DNA from 2 places in the Acidovorax sp. FW305-C-20-28 genome. Region 1 is predicted to be linked to the other one. Evidence: predicted binding sites of a transcription regulator. Region 1 holds the regulator's gene; the other holds the start of a gene.
The links. The regulator LexA, encoded in region 1, represses DNA repair genes until DNA is damaged. The targets are predictions, from matches to a motif close to ACTGTATNNNNATACAGT.
Positions count from the first base shown of each region.

Region 2: the regulator LexA is predicted to act here: its motif matches at 3,655-3,672, upstream of imuA (translesion DNA synthesis-associated protein ImuA).

Region 1 is NZ_JBYSYM010000003.1:39,306-45,008, forward strand. Features, by position in the region: gene AC3WOH_RS05250 (branched-chain amino acid ABC transporter substrate-binding protein) at 54-1,184, shown strand; gene AC3WOH_RS05255 (D-2-hydroxyacid dehydrogenase family protein) at 1,392-2,399, opposite strand; gene AC3WOH_RS05260 (hypothetical protein) at 2,614-3,021, opposite strand; gene lexA (transcriptional repressor LexA) at 3,159-3,833, opposite strand; gene AC3WOH_RS05270 (asparaginase) at 3,917-4,870, shown strand; gene AC3WOH_RS05275 (hypothetical protein) at 4,880-5,299, shown strand; gene AC3WOH_RS05280 (DUF6152 family protein) at 5,460-5,703, shown strand, end outside.
Region 2 is NZ_JBYSYM010000023.1:47,628-53,330, forward strand. Features, by position in the region: gene AC3WOH_RS23685 (restriction endonuclease subunit S) at 1-325, opposite strand, end outside; gene AC3WOH_RS23690 (type I restriction-modification system subunit M) at 322-2,067, opposite strand; gene AC3WOH_RS23695 (GIY-YIG nuclease family protein) at 2,389-3,471, shown strand; gene imuA (translesion DNA synthesis-associated protein ImuA) at 3,681-4,463, shown strand; gene AC3WOH_RS23705 (Y-family DNA polymerase) at 4,399-5,703, shown strand, end outside.

The DNA.
Region 1 (5,703 bases):
CTGCGTTGAGACACAAGAACATTTCTCAGCGTTTATCTTTACTGGAGATTGATATGCAATTGAAGTTGAAACTGACCGTGGTTGCTGCTATCGCAGCTGCTGCTGGTGTGGCCTCTGCACAAGAGCAGGTGGTCAAGATCGGCCACGTGGCTCCGGTTTCCGGCGCTCAAGCCCACTACGGCAAGGACAACGAAAATGGCGCACGCATGGCCATTGAAGAGCTGAACGCACAAGGTGTGACGATCGGCGGCAAGAAGATCAAGTTCGAGCTGCAGGCAGAAGACGACGCTGCGGATCCGAAGCAAGGCACGGCTGCTGCACAGAAGCTGTGCGACGCCAAGGTTGCTGGCGTTGTCGGTCACCTCAACTCCGGTACCACCATCCCCGCTTCCAAGGTCTACAACGACTGCGGCATCCCCCACGTGACCGGCGCGGCCACGAACCCCAACCTGACCAAGCCAGGCTACAAGACCACGTTCCGCATCATCGCCAACGACAACGCCCTGGGCGCTGGCCTGGCTGCCTACGCCGTGGACACCCTGAAGCTCAAGTCGGTCGCCATCATCGACGACCGTACGGCTTACGGCCAAGGCGTTGCCGACGTGTTCAAGAAGACCGCTGCCGCCAAGGGCATGAAGGTGGTGGACGAGCAGTTCACGACCGACAAGGCCACGGACTTCATGGCCATCCTGACCGCCATCAAGGCCAAGAACCCTGACGCCATCTTCTACGGCGGCATGGACCCCCAAGGCGGCCCGATGCTGCGCCAGATGGAACAGCTGGGCATGGGCAACGTGAAGTACTTCGGTGGTGACGGCATCTGCACGGCCGAAATCGCCAAGCTGGCTGCCGGCGCCAAGACCCTGGCCAACGTGATCTGTGCCGAAGGCGGCGCATCGCTGGCCAAGATGCCTGGCGGCACGGCCTGGAAGGCCAAGTACGACGCCAAGTACCCCAACCAGTTCCAGGTGTACAGCCCCTACACCTACGACGCCACGTTCCTGATCGTGGACGCCATGAAGCGTGCCAACTCGGTCGACCCCAAGGTCTACACCCCCGAGCTGCTGAAGGCCAACTTCAAGGGCGTGACCTCCACGATCGCCTTCGAACCCAACGGCGAAATGAAGAACCCAGCCATCACCTTGTACAACTACAAGGACGGCAAGAAGACCCCTCTGAACTAAATCACGGCTTGCCTTCAACCGGCTAACGTCGTTGGGGAGCCTTGCCGTGCTACAGCACTGTCTGCGGCTCCCCGCCTAGTTATCCGGCTGAATGCAATCCGTGCGGGTGCGCTGCCTTCGGGTGGTGCCCTTCAGAAACAAAAAAGGCTTCCTTCGGGAAGCCTTTTTTGTTGGTGACCGCCGTGTTGCGGCGCTCGTGATTGCTTGCTAGCGCCGCACCTGCAGCGAACCGGGGTTCACGATGTTGGTCGGCGTGCCCTTGATGAAGTTCACCACATTGTCGAAGGCCGCACCAAAGTAGAGCTCGTAGCTGTCCTGCTCCACATAGCCGATGTGCGGCGTGCAGATGCAGTTTTCCAGCCGCAAGAGGGCATGGCCCTGCAGGATGGGCTCGCTCTCGAACACGTCCACAGCGGCCATGCCGGGTCGGCCGCGGTTCAGTGCCGCGATCAGGGCATCGGGCTCCACCAGCTCGGCGCGCGAGGTGTTCACGAACAGCGAGGTGGGCTTCATGCACGACAGGTCTTCGAGCGAGATGATGCCGCGCGTCTCGTCGTTCAGGCGCAGGTGCACCGAGATCACGTCGCACTGCGAGAAGAACTCCTCGCGCGTGCTGGCGGCCTGGTAGCCATCGGTCAGGGCTTGCGCGCGCGAGGCCTCGCGGCCCCAGACGCGCACGTTCATGCCGAAGGCCTTGCCATAGCCGGCCACCAGCTGGCCGATGCGGCCATAGCCCCAGATGCCCAGCGTCTTGCCGCGCAGCACCGAGCCCAGCCCGAAATTGGAGGGCATGGATGCGGCCTTGAGCCCGGATTGCTGCCAGGCCCCGTGTTTGAGGTTGGAGATGTACTGCGGCAGCCGGCGCGTGGCCGCCATCACCAGGGCCCAGGTCAGCTCGGCCGGTGCCACGGGTGAGCCTACCCCCTCGGCCACGGCGATGCCGCGCTCGGTGCAGGCGGCCACATCCACGTGGTTGCCCACCTTGCCGGTCTGGGCGATGAGCTTGAGGCGGGGGAGTTTCTCGACGAGCTGGCGCGTGATCTGGGTGCGTTCGCGCACCAGCACGATGATGTCGGCATCCTTGAGCCGCACCGACAACTGTCCCAGGCCCTTGACGGTGTTGGTGTAGACCTTAGCGGTGTAGGCGTCAAGCCGGCTGGCGCAATGGAGCTTGCGCACTGCATCCTGGTAGTCGTCGAGGATCACGATGTTCATCCCGACATTGTGCCTTGGCGCGCCGCAGTCTTTGCGTCCCAAGCCCCGTCGGGCGTGCTGCATTTGCAACGCTGCGTGAATGCCCGGGCCCTGGCGGCGCAGAACGGGGTCAAAAGGGCTTGGTGCAGCCCTCGCGGCCAACCCCAGGCGGGCGGAGCAGGGGCGTCGGAAGGTCCGGTGCCGCACGCGCTGAGGGGCACGCGTGGCCGTGCACTCAGTGCTGCAGCGCCTCGCGCGCGGCCATGCGGTCGAGCTCTGCGCAGACGTCGGCCATGCGGCCAGAGATCACGAGGCGGCCGGCATCGGCGCCCGAGGCCGCCGTGCGCAGCACGCGCACCACATGGGGTGCCTGGGTGTGGCCGTGCGCAGCGTCGGTGCCTGGGGTGGTGCCGTGCTGCAGGCCACGTGCTCCTGCTGCAGTCTGCATGGCCTCGTCGCGCGGCATGCGGGCCGCAGCGGGGCATGCGGGCGCTGCGTGGGCGGGCACTGGCACCTTGCAGGTGCGTGCAGGCCGTACCGTGGCGCCGTGGTCGTACCCGCCACGTATGGCGGGCTGCAGCCAGCGTGCCAGTGCGTGCAGTGGGTGGGAGAAGGCCGAGAGGGTCAGGGAAGCAATTCGCATGTGAAGACTCCGAAGGTCGGTGGTGAACACAGGCAGGATTGCGAAGACAAGTGCGCAGCCCAGGGCTGACCAGCGGCGGCGCCGAAAACCGGCACCCCGCCCGCCAAACGCCCGCCACCTGGGCGGCGCAACGGCGATTACATGAGCATGGTGTTGCGAATCAGGCCGACCGCCAGGCCCTCGATCTCGAAGGTTTCGCCGGGCTGCACGGTGATCACGGGGTAGTCGGGGTTCTCGGGCAGCAGCTCGATGCCGGTGGCCGTGCGGCGCAGGCGCTTGACGGTGACGTCGTCGCCCAGGCGGGCCACGATGATCTGGCCATTGCGCGCCTCGCGCGTGGACTGCACGGCCAGCAGGTCGCCGTCCATGATGCCGGCATCGCGCATGGACATGCCACGCACCTTGAGCAGGTAATCGGGCTTGTGCTGGAACAGGTTGTTTTCCAGGCTGTAGGTCTGATCGACATGCTCCTGCGCGAGAATGGGCGAACCTGCGGCGACCCGGCCGATCAGGGGCAGCACCAGCTGCGACAGGCCGGGAATGGGCAGGCTGAACTGGGTGCCGCGCGCTGCATTGATGGAGCGCACCGTGTCGCCACGCAGGCGGATGCCGCGCGAGGTGCCGCTGACCAGTTCGATCACCCCTTTGCGGGCCAGGGCCTGCAGATGCTCTTCTGCCGCATTGGCGGATTTGAAGCCCAGCTCGGTCGCGATCTCGGCGCGGGTGGGTGGGGCGCCGGTACGCGCAATGGCGGTCTGGATCAGGTCCAGAATCTGTTGCTGGCGGGCCGTGAGCTTGGGGTTGTCGAGCATGGTGGTTTCCAGTGGGTGCCGGTACAGTGGCAAATGACTGTCTTTTAATCCAGTAACTGTATTTTTCACCAGTTTTTCGGAGTATGCAAGTGAGTGCGCAAAAAATTGTGGTTCTGGGTACGGGCGGCACCATTGCCGGCACCGCTGCGCAGGCGGGGGACAACATCGGCTACACAGCCGCACAGGTGGGGGTGGGCGAGCTGCTGGCCGCGGTTCCGGGGCTGGAGGCCTTGGCCGGCGGGCCCTTCGTGGTCGAGCAGGTGGCCCAGATCGACAGCAAGGACATGGAGCACGGCGTATGGCGTGCGCTGGCGCAGCGCTGCGCCGAATGCCTGGACGACCCGGCCGTTCGCGGCATCGTCATCACCCATGGCACCGACACCATCGAAGAGACGGCTTGGTTCCTGCATTCCGTGCTGGATGCCAGGAAGCCCGTGGTGCTGACCTGCGCCATGCGGCCGGCGACGGCGCTGGTGCCCGATGGCCCGCAGAACCTGCTCGATGCCGTGGCCGTGGCCACCACGCAGGGTGCGCAGGGCGTGGTCGTCGTGGCGGCCGGCACCATCCATGGTGCCCAGCGCGTGCAAAAGGTGCACCCCTACCGGGTCGACCCCTTCAGTTCCGGCGACGCCGGGCCGCTGGGCTGGGTGGAAGAGGGCGCGGCCCGGCTGGTGCAGGCCTGGCCGCAGTCTGCTGGCGCCAAGGGTGCGGGTGCCCTCACGGCAGTGCCTGCCGATACACCCTGGCCCTGGGTGGAGCTGGTGGTCAGCCACGCGGGTGCCAGCGGCCGTGCCGTGGATGCGCTGGTGCGCGAGGGCGTGCGGGGCCTGGTGGTGGCCTGCACGGGCAATGGCACCATCCACCATGCACTGGAGGCAGCGCTGCTGCGTGCCCAGGCCGTGGGGGTGCGCGTGGTGCGTTCCACGCGTTGCAGCGAAGGCCAGTTGCTGCCCACAGCCGGCGATGGCCTGGCCGCCATGCCCGGCCTGTCGCCTGCCAAGGCCCGCGTGAGCCTGGTGCTTGATCTGCTGGGCTGACAACCCACCATGTTCACTGCCCTTCGCTCCCACGTATGGGCCTACCCGGCGCTGGAGGTGGTGCACATCGTGGGCATTGCACTGCTGCTGGGCAATCTGGTGCTGCTCGAGCTGCGGGTGTTTGGCTGGGGCGCGACCATTGCGCCCCGCGATCTGGCGCGCCTGAGCCTCTCGCTGGCGCTGTGCGGCTTTGGCCTGGCAGCCCTGTCGGGCCTGGTGATGTTTGCCACCCAGCCGCAGGAGCTGCTGTCCAACCGGGCATTCACCCTCAAGATGCTGTTGTTGATGCTTGCCGCCTGCAACGCGGCGTGGTTTCATGGGCGCGGTTCACTCGCGCGGCTCGATGGCCTGGCGCGGGCGCAGATGCTGCTGTCCACCCTCATCTGGCTGGCCGTCGTGGCTTGTGGTCGCTGGATAGCGTACTTGTAGCCCCCTGAGTCGCTTCGCGCCTTCCCCCTCAGGGGGACGCCACCGGTGGCCTGGCAAAGCCAGTTCCACGGTGGCGCTGATTGGGTCTGTGCCAGTTGCATAGGTCGAGGGCTGTGGGTGGGGTGGGGGCGGAGACCGCTTTTTGCAAAGGAGAAGTTCCATGTCCGTACGACGTCGTCAGTTGGTTCTCGCTGGCTTTGCCTTGCCTTTGGTGCCTCTTGCAGCCCATGCCCACCACGGCTGGAGCAGCTTCGACGCCGACCGGCCTATCTATCTGGAAGGCACGGTGCGCAAGGTGCGTTGGCAGAACCCGCATGCCGAGCTGGAACTGGAGTTGCCCGCCGCCCTGGCCTTGCCGCCCAATCTGGCACAGCGGGCCGTGCCGGCGCAGACGGCCCCGGTCG
Region 2 (5,703 bases), on a different contig from region 1:
TAATGATCCCATCTTGGGTTACCAAGGCGGACCGTAAGCTACGTTTATCGTTCTGGAGATCAGTGAGGCGAAAAACAATGTCGTCGCTTCGTACTATTTGGTAAGTTTCAAACGATTCTGGCAACAACCCATCGTTGGAACTAATGTCCTTGTTGACTATGCGCCCGTAGCTCAGCGACAAAAGATTATCCTCAAGCATTCCTGCATTGGATTCGTTGCGCTCTACTGCAATAGAGTACAAGGGCATGATTTTCCAATGCGCTGGAATCTTTCCCATCCACCCTGCCTCACTGTCCTTGTACTCCGGATACCGCGCAAAGCTCATGCCGACAGCCCCTTGATCATGTCCAGAATGCGGTCGGTGGTCTGCTTCAACTCGGCATCAATCTCCGCCAGCGGGCGCGGCGGCTTGAACACATAGAAGTGCCGGTTGAACGGAATCTCATAGCCCACCTTGGTCTTGTCGGGGTCGATCCAGGCATCGGGCGCGTGGGGAAGCACCTCGCGCTCAAAATACTCGCCCACGTCTTCGATATAGGGCACGTTCTCGATGTCGCGCAGCGCGCTGTCGGGCTGGGGCTTGCCCTTTTGCTTGCCCTTGGCGCCCAGCACCGGGTTGCCGGCTTCGTCGCGCAGTGGGCGTTCCACGGTGATGCTGTGGTAGCCGAAAGCCTCGTTGTCGAAGATGCGGCTGATGGGCGCGCCGTCGTCGTTCTGCGCCTCCACAAAGCTGCCGAACAGGTGGGTGATGCGTTCGATGTGGGCGTCGCTAAGTTCCTTGCGCTTGCTGCCCAGGCTCTTGCGCATCTTCTGCCACATGCCGCTGGCGTCGATGAGCTGCACCTTGCCCTTGCGCGCGGCGGGCTTGCGGTTGCTGATGATCCAGACATAGGTGCTGATGCCGGTGTTGTAGAACATGTCGGTGGGCAGGCCGACAATGGCTTCGAGCAAATCGTTTTCCAGCACGTAGCGGCGGATCTCGCTTTCGCCGCTGCCCGCGCCGCCCGTGAACAGGGGTGAGCCGTTGAGCACGATGCCGAAGCGGCTGCCACCCTCGGCCACCGGGCGCATCTTGCTGAGCAGGTGCAGCAAGAACAGCATGGAGCCGTCGGACACGCGGGGCAGTCCGGGGCCGAAGCGGCCGTTGTAGCCCTGTTGTTCGTGCTCCTTGCGCACTTCCTTCTCGACCTTTTTCCACTCCACGCCAAAGGGCGGGTTGGAGAGCATGTAGTCGAAGTGCCTGGGGCCATGCCCGTCGTCGCTCAGGGTGTTGCCAAAGGCGATGTTGGCCACGTCCTGGCCCTTGATCAGCATGTCGGCCTTGCAGATGGCGTAGGACTCTGGGTTGAGCTCCTGCCCAAACACGGTAAGGCGGGCCTTGGGGTTGTGTTCGGCCAGGTACTCGCCCGCCACGCTGAGCATGCCCCCGGTGCCGGCCGTTGGATCGTAGATGGTGCGTACCACGCCTGGCTTGCTCAGGATGTCGTCGTCTTCAATGAAGATGAGATTGACCATGAGGCGGATGACCTCGCGCGGGGTGAAGTGCTCCCCGGCGGTCTCGTTGCTGATTTCTGCAAACTTGCGGATCAGTTCCTCGAACACCAAGCCCATCTGCATGTTGCTGACGGCCTCAGGGTGCAGGTCGATGTTGGTGAACTTTTCGGTGACCCGGTACAGCAGCCCGGCCTTGGCCAGGCGTTCCACCTGGGTGTGGAATTCAAAGCGCTCGAATACATCGCGCACTGCGGGCGAGAACGCCTGCACATAGCTGTAGAGGTTCTGGGCAATGTGGTCGGCGTCGCCCAGCAGCATGGTCAGGTCGAGCGGGGAGGCGTTGTAGAAGCCAAGGCCCGTGATCTTTTGCACAAACTGGTCTGGATTGATCCCCTGCTTTTCTTTCGCAGCGAGTTCGGCCAGCACGGCCGGCTTGGTAGCTTCGAGTACGCAGTCCAGGCGGCGCAGCACGGTGAAGGGGAGTATGACTTTGCCGTAGTCGGACTGCTTGTAGTCGCCGCGCAGCAGGTCGGCCACGGACCAGATGAAGGCAGAGAGGGCTTGTTGGTTCATGCAGGCGGTGTGTCGCGATTTGTTATCGCCGGAAGTATGCCAGCGAGCCAGTACATCAAGACGAGTTGCGCGTGACCTTGCTTGCATCGCAACCAAGACGGTCATGTGGCTGGAAAAAGCGCATCCAAGTGGTGTCCTGGTTCCAGTCTTGCGGGGCCTGCTGAGACGAATTGCTGCCAGCGTTGATTGCACCAACAGGCTGCTGTTCTTGGGGGCTGGACATGGCCAACCAGTGTTTTCGGGCCCACAGTAAGTGCCCAATTATTTTTTACACTGGATGTTTTCAGGCATGGCACCGTCTGACTCTTTTGGGAGCAACGGATGCGCAAATCAAACATTGGCCACATCAGCTTCAAGCAGCGATGCAACCAGCTGGGAGTGAATTACTGGAGGGCGCTGAAACGCAGGGAAGCGGGAATGCCCGAGGAAAAAATTTTCTTGAAAGAGTACGTCCGCTCGAACAAAGCGACAGTCACGGCGATGACTGTATTTGGCATCTCCTACCCGAACCTCAGGGCTGCCTGTAGAGCACTTCAGCCCCTGGCCCACGAACTAACGATCAAGCGGTGGATTAAAAATGGAATGCGTCCAGAGGAAGCGTTCAATCGCATCCCCAATCCCGGCTACCAGCACGGAGTCATCTATGTCGTAACGCACAAAGACAGCGGTCGTCAATACGTCGGTCTTACCGTGCAGACGATGGAACGACGTTGGCTCTATCACCAAGAGCAGTCTCGGGCGGGATGGATCAGAAGCGAATGCTCTTTGCATGCGGCCATTCGTAAATATGGAGCCTCGGCCTTCGAGATCTCGGTCATCGATCACGGCACGGCCAAGATGGATCTGGAGGCCAAGGAGCGCAAATGGATCAGAGAACTGGGAACCATGGCTCCCCATGGCTTCAACATTGACCCTGGTGGTGTAAGCGGTGGATCAAATGCCAAGCCACAGGTGTTTGACGGCATTGCCTTTCCGAGTATCAGATCGAAAATTGCCTACATCTCTGGGAGGTTCGGCATTTCATACAGTGCTGCAGCCAAAAGGCACCAGACTGGGCGCATTGATGTCCGAAAGCCTGCCAGGGCGGGCGAGAGTCTTGTGAAGAGCAAGCCATACAAGGCGTGGAGCGCAATCGTCCATGGCTCAGTGAACCCTAACTCCAAACACTACAAGCCTGGCCTGGAGGTGCATCCCTGTTGGCTGAAGTTTGAAGATTTCCTGCGCGATGTCGGCTGGGTGGATGACCCGAGCCTGGCGTTCGCACGGGTAGACAAGTCCAAGGGGTATGTGCCGTCCAACTGTCGCTGGATGACCAAGAGCGAAGCGAGTCAGATCAACGCTGCCTACATGAAAGCCAGTGGCCGTCTGACCGGTCGATCCAAGGCGACGCGCACGAGCCGCTGAGACTTACGCACTTTTGCCACGCCAGTCCAGAAGCATTCTTCGCAAATTTTTTCCGCCCCAGTCGTTCCATTGATCCTCCCGCACCGGCCCTGATTCCCCCGCTATCGTTTTCAGTGCGAACCGCGCGCAATGGCCTTCAACTGCCGTCGGCGACCTCTTTTCTGTCAGTAGGCCTGTCCGTATACTGGGTTTAATCACAGTATTTGGACATGCCAGCCGCCGCCCGCTCCTTCGACACCCAGCACCTGCCCATCAGCGTGCGGGAGGCCGTCTGGACCGGTGACGACCTGGCCCACCAGAACCATCCCACGATCCCCACGGGCTTTGACAGCCTGGACGCCTCCCTGCCCGGGGGCGGCTGGCCAACGCGGTCCCTGACCGAGGTGCTTTCGCCCCAGGCGCCCTTGTGCGAGTGGAGCCTGCTGGGAGGCTGCATCCCGTCATTGATGGAGGGCGACGGCCAGATCCTGCTGGTTTCGCCCCCGCTGCCCCCGCACGCCGGCGGCCTGGCCCAGCGCGGCGTGCACCCGGACCGCCTGGTGTGGATCCGCGCCAAGGCGCCTGCAGACCGGCTTTGGATCACCGAGCAGTTGGTCAAGTCCAACCCGCGGGGCGCGGTGATGGCCTGGCTGCCTCAGGCGCGTGCGGACCAGATCCGCCGCCTGCAGGTGCACGCGCAGTCCTGCCAGTCACCGGTGTTCCTGTTCCGGCCGACAGGCGCGCAGCGCGAGGCATCGCCGGCGCCGCTGCGCCTGCTGGCATCCCTGGGCTCTGGCTGGAACATCCACGTGCAGATCCTCAAGCGCCGCGGCACGCCGTGCACTGACGCCCTGGAGCTGGAGTCCATTCCCCCGCAGCTGCGCAAGGTGCTGCCACCTCGCCTGCTGCGCTCCACATCGTTTTCTTTTTCGCGCGAGGAGGCCCCCGATGCTCGGGATCTGGGCCGCACTGCGACCATCCAGCACCCACAGCGCATCCTGCATCCCCATTGACCTGCCGTCCCTCGCCGTATGGGCGTTGCAGTTCTCGCCGCGGGTGGCAGTGCTGGAGGAGGCTGTGCTGGTCGAGGTGGGAGCTAGCGCGCGCCTGTTCGGCGGCCTGGAGCAACTGCGCCAGCGGGTTGAGGTGGAAGGCACGGCGTTGGGTGTGGAGTGCATCGCATGGGCACCTACGGGCACGGCTGCGCTGGCGCTGGTGCGAGCGGGCGTGCCCGACGGCTTTGCAGGCCCGCTGCCCTCAATCCTGGACAAGCTCCCGCTGGAGACCATCACCGCCGTGGCCTCCCACCTGGGCACGCTGCAGCGCCTGGGCTGCAGGACCCTGGGCGATGTGCGCAAGCTGCCGCGCGGCGGCCTGAGCCGGCGTTTCGACAAGGAGCTGCTGACCCGGCTGGACCAGGCGTATGGCCTGCGGCCCGAAGCCTACGAATGGGTGCAGTTGCCGGAGACCTTCAGCGCTCGGCTGGAATTTCAGTTCAGGGTGGAGCATGCCCCCGCGTTGATGTTCGGCGCCCGCCGGTTGCTGCTGCAGATGTCCAGCTGGCTGGCGGCCCGGCACATGGGCGTCACGTCATTCACGCTGCGCTGGTGGCACGACGTCATGCGCGCCAAGACAGCCGGCACGGGCGGCGAGCTGACCGTGGGCACGGCTGAGCCCACCCAGTCGGTAGACCACCTGAGTCGGCTACTGAACGAACACCTGGCCAAGGTGGAGCTGCAGGCGCCCGCGGGAGACATCGAACTCGTCGCTGCCCGCACCTTCCCGATCCAACAGGAGAGCAAGTCGCTGCTGCCCGACACCATCCGCCAGGGCGAGGCGACCTGGCTGGTGCTGGAGCGCGTGCAAGCGCGCATCGGCAAAGCCGAGGTGGTGCGGCCATTGCTCGCCGAGGACCACCGGCCCGAATGGATGCAGCGCTGGCCTGGCGCAGAGGAGCCACGACCGCGTGCTTCTCCTGGCCCGTGCCAGCTCCCAGTGCCGGACTGGATCTTCGAGGAACCACTGCGCCTGGCCGAGCGCGACCACCGTCCGATCTACCAGGGCCCCTTGGTGATGCTGCTCGGCCCCGACCGCGTCGAGGGTGGTTGGTGGCACCGCGTGGGCGAAGGGGCGGATGCGCAGCAGACCAATGTGCAGCGCGACTACTGGGTGGCCCAGAGCCAGCATGCGGGGCGGCTGTGGATCTACCAGCAACGCCTGGCGAACGACGAGACCGGCTGGTTCCTGCACGGG